DNA from 2 places in the Paenibacillus sp. FSL M7-1046 genome. Region 2 is predicted to be linked to the other one. Evidence: riboswitches for the same ligand, from Rfam matches in the RefSeq annotation. Region 2 holds a riboswitch; the other holds the start of a gene.
What was found. A riboswitch is a leader RNA that binds a small molecule or an ion and turns the genes downstream of it on or off. The one in region 2 is predicted to bind thiamine pyrophosphate.
Positions count from the first base shown of each region.

Region 1: it holds a riboswitch for thiamine pyrophosphate, as region 2 does, so the genes downstream of both, thiC (phosphomethylpyrimidine synthase ThiC) here and NYE29_RS33810 (thiamine phosphate synthase) in region 2, are expected to answer to the same signal.

Region 1 is NZ_JBBOXB010000001.1:3,161,782-3,165,514, forward strand. It holds gene NYE29_RS13945 (PadR family transcriptional regulator) at 1-268, shown strand, start outside; gene NYE29_RS13950 (SDR family oxidoreductase) at 299-1,117, shown strand; TPP riboswitch at 1,202-1,308, shown strand; gene thiC (phosphomethylpyrimidine synthase ThiC) at 1,413-3,191, shown strand; gene NYE29_RS13960 (response regulator transcription factor) at 3,392-3,733, shown strand, end outside.
Region 2 is NZ_JBBOXB010000001.1:7,516,321-7,520,053, forward strand. It holds gene NYE29_RS33800 (thiazole synthase) at 1-262, opposite strand, end outside; gene thiS (sulfur carrier protein ThiS) at 451-654, opposite strand; gene NYE29_RS33810 (thiamine phosphate synthase) at 707-1,315, opposite strand; TPP riboswitch at 1,429-1,531, opposite strand; gene NYE29_RS33815 (SDR family oxidoreductase) at 1,680-2,549, opposite strand; gene NYE29_RS33820 (NUDIX hydrolase) at 2,806-3,231, shown strand; gene NYE29_RS33825 (hypothetical protein) at 3,376-3,733, opposite strand, start outside.

The DNA of each region.
Region 1 (3,733 bases), 4.4 Mb from region 2:
TAAGAAATCCGATTTTATGATGAGGCTTTATTTTGGCCGATTTGTGGGGTATGACAAGGTGATTTTCTGGTTGAAGCAAGTACAAGAGGAATCACAAAAAAAGTTAGATCAGTTATTAGAGCAGTATTCACATTATAAAGATGAAATGCACCCGGCCCAGATCATTTGCATCCAGATTGGGATAGCAGAATATAAAGCTAAACTTGCAACCATTGCCGGGGGATTGTTAAGCATGGAGCAGTTAGAGGAAGAGAAGAGCAGCATTTAGCGAATTCAGATACTTTTAGGAGGAATTTTAATGAAAACAATATTCATCACGGGTGCTTCATCTGGCATTGGGAGAGCTACTGTAAAACATTTTGCTGAAAGAGGATGGAACGTAGTAGCCACGATGCGTGCACCTGAAAAAGAAACTGAATTCATTACATTGGACAATGTATTGGTGTTGCGGTTAGATGTTGAGAAAACAGATACCATTCAATCTGCATTGGCTGAAGCTATTCAGCGGTTTGGTAAAATTGACGTTCTCCTGAATAATGCCGGATATGGGTCAATGGGGCTTATAGAAGTAGCTACGGATGAGCAGATCCGCAGACAATTTGAAGTGAATGTTTTTGGTCTTATTAGTATGACTAAAGCCATGCTGCCTCATTTTAGATCTAATCAGGAAGGGTTGCTAATCAACATCTCTTCAATGGGAGGGATCGTGACCTTTCCTACGATGTCTCTGTATCACTCCACTAAATTCGCGGTAGAAGGTTTTTCTGAATCCGTATCTTTTGAATTAGCATCCCAAAACATCAAAGTAAAGTTGATTGAACCAGGAGCCATTAGCACGGACTTTGGCGGAAGATCGATGGAGTTCTTTTTTAATGATGGCTTAACGGATTATAAATCATTCACTACTGCCTTTCTGGGTAAATTAGGGGAAATGGAAAAAGCTCCAGACTATGCCTCGGCACCAGAACTTGTAGCTGACACTATTTATCAAGCGGCCACAGACGGTACAAGCAAATTCCGTTATGTAGTGGGAGAAGATGCGGAAATGCTCATAAGTATGAAGAAAAATACGGTTGAGGAAGAGTATCTAAGTAATATAGCTCAGCATTTTTCATAAAAAGAGGACAGGTTTATCCAAAGCTCTATTAAGAGCACCGTTGACAATTGCTGGATTTCTCTGTAACTTAAACATAACTAAATAAGAAACCACTAGGGGAGCCTGAATAGGCTGAGACGGGAAAAATGCATTCCTGGACCCTTGAACCTGATCTGGATCATACCAGCGTAGGAAAGTGGAGTCGGACCTTTATTTCATTGTTGGCGTTAGCCTTATATGGATATTTGAGCCGCTCCATGTGGAGCGGCTTTTTTGCGCGCACTCTTATTTATTTAAACCTTAAGGAGGAAACAAGATGCCGAATCAAGAGAAGAAACATGAGGTCGATCTGTGTGCTTTTCCGGGAAGTCACAAGGTGTATGTGGAGGGCTCACGGCCTGATATTCAAGTTCCAATGCGCGAGATTACATTAAGCCGAACCTCGGGTACGGCCGGAGAAGCGGAGAATGCTCCTGTCCATGTCTATGATACAAGCGGGCCTTATACTAATGATGAAGCCTATAGCGATATCCGCAAGGGGTTAACGCCTCACAGGCTTCAGTGGATCGCGGAGCGGGGAGATGCCGAATCTTACGAAGGAAGAACGGTCAAGCCGGAGGATAACGGGAATCTCACGGAGAAGTCGGCGGCAGAGGTGTTTCCGGGATTGCAGCGTCGGCCCTTGAGAGCCAGAGAAGGCGGCAATGTCAGCCAGCTGCATTATGCGCGCAGAGGCCTGATTACGTCGGAGATGGAATTTATCGCAATCCGGGAAAATGTAACCCCTGAGTTTGTTAGAGAGGAAGTAGCCAGCGGCCGTGCGATCATTCCAGCGAATATTAACCATCCTGAGAGTGAACCGATGATTATCGGGCGGAATTTCCTGGTGAAGATCAATGCCAATATCGGGAATTCGGCGGTGTCCTCTTCCATTGATGAAGAAGTAGAGAAGATGAGATGGGCTACCCGCTGGGGAGCGGATAATATTATGGATCTGTCGACAGGCAAAAATATTCACACCACCCGTGAATGGATTATCCGCAACTCTCCGGTACCTATCGGGACAGTGCCTATCTATCAGGCTTTGGAAAAAGTAAACGGCAAGGCCGAGGATTTAACTTGGGAGGTATACCGGGACACTCTGATCGAGCAGGCGGAGCAAGGAGTGGATTATTTCACCATTCACGCCGGGGTACTGCTGCGTTACATCCCATTAACGGCCAAAAGAATGACGGGTATCGTCTCCAGAGGGGGTTCGATTATGGCGGCCTGGTGCCTGGCCCATCATCAGGAGAACTTTCTCTATACACATTTCGAGGATATTTGTGAAATCATGAAGGCTTATGATGTTGCGTTCTCTTTAGGTGACGGGCTGCGGCCAGGCTCCATTGCCGATGCTAATGATGAAGCCCAGTTTGCCGAGCTGGAGACGTTGGGGGAATTAACCTCGCTTGCCTGGAAGCATGATGTTCAGGTGATGGTGGAAGGCCCGGGCCATGTACCGATGCATCTGATCAAAGAGAATATGGATAAACAGCTTGAGCTCTGCCATGGCGCTCCTTTTTACACACTGGGTCCGCTGACTACGGATATTGCACCCGGCTATGATCATATCACCTCGGCTATTGGAGCGGCGATGATCGGCTGGTTCGGCACGGCGATGTTGTGTTATGTTACCCCGAAGGAGCATTTAGGATTGCCTAACAAAAATGATGTGCGGGAAGGCGTCATCACCTATAAAATTGCCGCCCATGCAGCCGACTTGGCCAAAGGACACAAGGGGGCGCAGGATCGGGATAACGCACTCTCCAAAGCGCGCTTCGAGTTCCGTTGGCGGGACCAGTTCCATTTGTCGCTCGACCCGGAACGGGCGCTGGAATATCATGATGAGACTCTTCCGGCGGAAGGGGCCAAAACGGCTCATTTCTGCTCTATGTGTGGACCCAAGTTCTGCAGTATGCGCATTTCTCATGGTATCCGCGATACGGCGAGGTTGCAGGATGGACAAGAAGAACCGGAGCAAGAGATGATTACCGCTGGGATGCGGTACAAAGCAGAAGAGTTTAAGGAAGGCGGAGGTCTGATCTATAAATAAACTGTCGGCCGGGTACTATAGCCTAATCGCCCTCCTCCCTCTCAATTGACAGTCTCCGGGCGTATACCTATAATGTAAATCAGATTATGAAAGCTGTTTCATTTCTGATAGATAAGTTTGTTTCGGTGAGATGGAACCCCTTAATCAAGCGGGTTTCATTTTGTTTTTTAGTGTATTTTTGTTCCCAAAAAGGAGAAGCCATGGACACAACGTTCTGCAAAATATTGGTGGTGGACGATGAAATGCTGGTACGGCAGGGGATAATCCATCTGCTGGACTGGGAAGGGGAAGGGTTTCAGATTGCGGGCGAGGCCTCCAACGGAAGAGAGGCTTTTGAATTAATTGAATTACAGCGTCCGCATATCATCCTGACCGATATCGTTATGCCTGTGATGGACGGGGAAGAGCTGATCCGGCTCGTCAAGGGGGTGTATCCGGAAATTGAGGTGATCGTGCTTAGCAGCTTCAGTGAGTTCGAATATGTGCGTTCGACCTTCCAAAGCGGGGTTGCCGACTATATCCTGAAGCCCAGACTGGAGGCC
Region 2 (3,733 bases):
CCCTGGCCAGTCTGGCAATACGTACCGCTTCTTCAGCTGTGCGCGCGCCGGAGGTATTGGGCAGCAACGTCATATGGGAGGGAATATGCATAACAATGTTGTCGTCACTCTCCGGATCAACCCGGCGAAGAGCCACCGTAATGACCTGAGAACCCGAGCGTGCAATCACTTCGGGAATAAGGGTATTGCGGCTGTATTTCCCGGTTCCGATAAACAGCCTGCTGGATAAAGGGATTCCGCCGATAACGAAAGAATCTTGCATAAAATCGCCTCCTGAGATAGTGGCCCGCTAAAATGCGGAGCTTCTGTTGCTGATACGCCGAGTTTTTATCTTACCTGTTATGTCTTACGTCTTACGTCTTGCCTCTTGCTTCCTACCACTTACCACTTACCACTTACCTCATACCATTTGCCTCTTACTTCTTGCATCCGGCAACACGCACTGGCACTTTAGCCCCCGCCGACAAAGTGGACCAGCTCTACGCGGTCACCTTCGCTCAGCAGCGTATCTCCATAAACGTCCTTGCCGACAATCTCACCATTCAGTTCCACGATAACCAGTCTCCCGGTCCACCCGGACCGGCTTAGCAGATCAGCTACAGTCCGGCAGCTCTCTTCATAGGTCCCGCCTTTTCCATTCACGATCAAATTCATGCTTGCTCACCTCCTTTAACTGGTGCAGGAGCATTATTAAATGGCTTCAAGCTTAGGGTACGGCCTGAACTGCTGATCTGTAGGCTGTAGCGGCGGCCACAGGATCTCCCGCACTGCATATTCCGGACATTACGGCAATTCCGGCAGCCCCGGTCGCCAGAACCTTTCCGGCATTGCCCGGCTCAATTCCGCCTATGGCGATCAGCGGAATGCTGCTGCAGCGGACAGCCTCAGCCAACTGCTGCAATCCGCGCTCCCGCTGCCCCGGCTTGCAGGCCGAGGGAAACACATGCCCGAACAGGCAAAAGTCCGCTTCCTGCCGGCCGGATTCAGCCGCCTCCTCCGGGGCATGCACCGACCTTCCCAATCGCAGCCCCGGTGCTACGCTGCGCGCTGCGGCAGGCGGCAGGCTGTGCCAAGCCAACTGGACCCCGCCCGCCCCTGCGGCCAGAGCAACGTCTATCCGGTCGTTGATCATCAGCTTGGCAGGCGGAACCCCCGCTATAATCAGCTGCTCCGTCAGAGCCATGAGCTCCCGTGCAGACATTGCCTTTTCCCGGAGATGGATATAATCCACTATGAATTGCACAGCAGCAGCCAGCTGAACAAACTGCGCCGGATTCTGCTTTCCATCCGAGATCAAATGTATCTCTTTCAACACGTTCACCTTCTCCTTTTCTTTTGCATTACCGGCAAACACAAAAAAGACCGCCCCCCGTAAAGGAGGCAGTCTGGAATATATACAGGAATACCGGGCCATTCAGCCCCGCTGCAGTTATTCGTTCTCCACTTCCCTACGCTGGTATAAACCAGATCAGGTTCAAAGGGTCCGAACGGGTATGTTCGTCTCAGCCTTGCGGCACCCCTAGTGACAAATTCATATTCAATTACGCTTAACGTTTCATATACTAACATATTATTCCTTGAAGAGCCATCCTTTAAAAGAGGCCTGCATCAAAAAGAGCGAAACCCAAGGTTCCGCTCCAGACTCAAATTATTCATAGCAATGGAATCAGCAGCCGCATTTAGCCGTTTACGACCTCGCCGCCGTTCACATGCATTACCTGTCCGCTTACATAAGATGAATCGTCGGAAGCCAGATACACATAAGCCGGAGCCAGCTCCTCCGGTTGTCCCGGGCGTTTCATTGGCTGCGTGCCGCCGAATTCACTGACTTTCTTCGCGTCAAAGGTCGACGGAATAAGCGGTGTCCAAATCGGTCCCGGCGCTACGGCATTTACCCGGATGCCTTTGTCCGCCAGGTTCATCGACAGCGAACGGGTAAAGCTGAGAATCGCCCCTTTGGTGGACGAATAGTCCAGCAGCTGCGGGCTGCCCCGGTAGGCTGTGATCGAAGTCGTGTTGATGATCGTGGACCCTTTTTTCAGGTGAGGCATGGCTGCCTTGGTCAAATAGAACATCGAAAAAATATTCGTGCGGAACGTCCGCTCCAGCTGCTCGGAGGTAATATCCTCAATCTTCTCCTGCGGATGCTGCTCGGCCGCATTATTAATCAGGATGTCCAGCTTGCCGAGTCCTTCCACCGTCTTATTGATCAGATCCTGGCAGAACGCCTCCACGCCAATATCGCCGGCAATCAGAATGCACTTCCGCCCCTCTTGCTCCACCTGGCGTTTAGTCTCTTCGGCATCGGAATGCTCATTGAGGTAGGAAATAACGACATCCGCACCCTCCTTGGCAAAATGAACGGCAACCGCCCGGCCAATACCGCTGTCTCCTCCTGTAATCAGAGCCGCCTTGCCCAGCAGCTTGCCCGCCGCCTTATAGGCTGAAGTCTCGAACTCCGGCAGCGGATTCATTTCACTTTCAATTCCGGGCTGGCGGTCCTGCACCTGCGGAGGTAGTGTTTTTTTGGTTTGCGTGTTGTCTGGCATGATCCATTCTCCTTTCGCTGTGTACCTGTTGGTTACTCATCGTTTTAGGGTTGGCTCAGGGTGCCTGGTTTATGCACCTGCAGATCATCTCTTCATTTGCTTTACGTTATGTTACTTACCACACCTTGGGTGCGGTCAAACTAAAATGTCAGTCGTTTTTGCCGTGGAAGGCGATATACTTTAGAGAGAAAGCACTAATCCAGCAAATGGAGTTGCGGATTTATGCAGACTCTGCGCAGAGGGGAGAGCACGCAATATGGTCAAACACACTCGCAGCATCATCGTTGCTGTCAAAGGAGTTATTGTACATGGAGGCCGGATTCTGCTTGTTCGGCGTGCGGCAAGAGATTCTGTCGGAGCGGGCACCTGGGAATGTGCGGGCGGGAAAATAGAATTCGGAGAAGACCTGGAGGCGGCTCTGGAAAGGGAGATTTACGAGGAGACCGGACTTGCGGTTACTGTCGGCAATCTGCTGTATGCAACCTCGTTTCTAACCGATCCGGCAAGGCAGCTTGTCATTATCACCTATTTGTGCCGGAGCACTGACCATGCAGTACAGCTGTCCGAAGAGCATTCGGATTATAAATGGTGCAACCGGCTCGAGCTTCAACGCCTGCTTCCGGCGGGAATCCTCGCTGAATTTGAGAAAAGCCATGTTTTCTCCCTGAACGAACTGCTGTAAAGCGTTGTCTGCTACAATCTGTGACAGCGGCATGGCGGGGTGGTACCCGATAGACTTGTCCCGAAGTAATGTCTGCACCCAAAAACCCGCTCTCCTTGCCATTCCGGAGGCGGGCTTTCTGTAGTCTTTCTATGAAGGAGAGTCTTAAATAATGCTGTTGTACACCATAAAAAACACCATTAGCACCAGCGCCACCATGAGCAGCAGGCTTAAGGTACGGATTTTGCCAGTCTCTGCGGATACGTCACGGTTCTCGCGCATGCCGGCTGCGGCAAGACGCAATGGTTTGCTGATGATGCCGCCGAGTGCAAACATCGCAAGCAGCAGGACAACCACCACGATCATCCACGGCACCGAATATTCACCCTTTGTCATCATATAGCCGCCAGTCAGCAGTTGGATGACGAGACCGTACTGGGCGAAGCGGTTGAAGCCGCCGATTGCACTAAGCGTTCCTTCTCTCGCAGGGACGCTCAGCTTCTGGACACGCCCGAGAACAAAC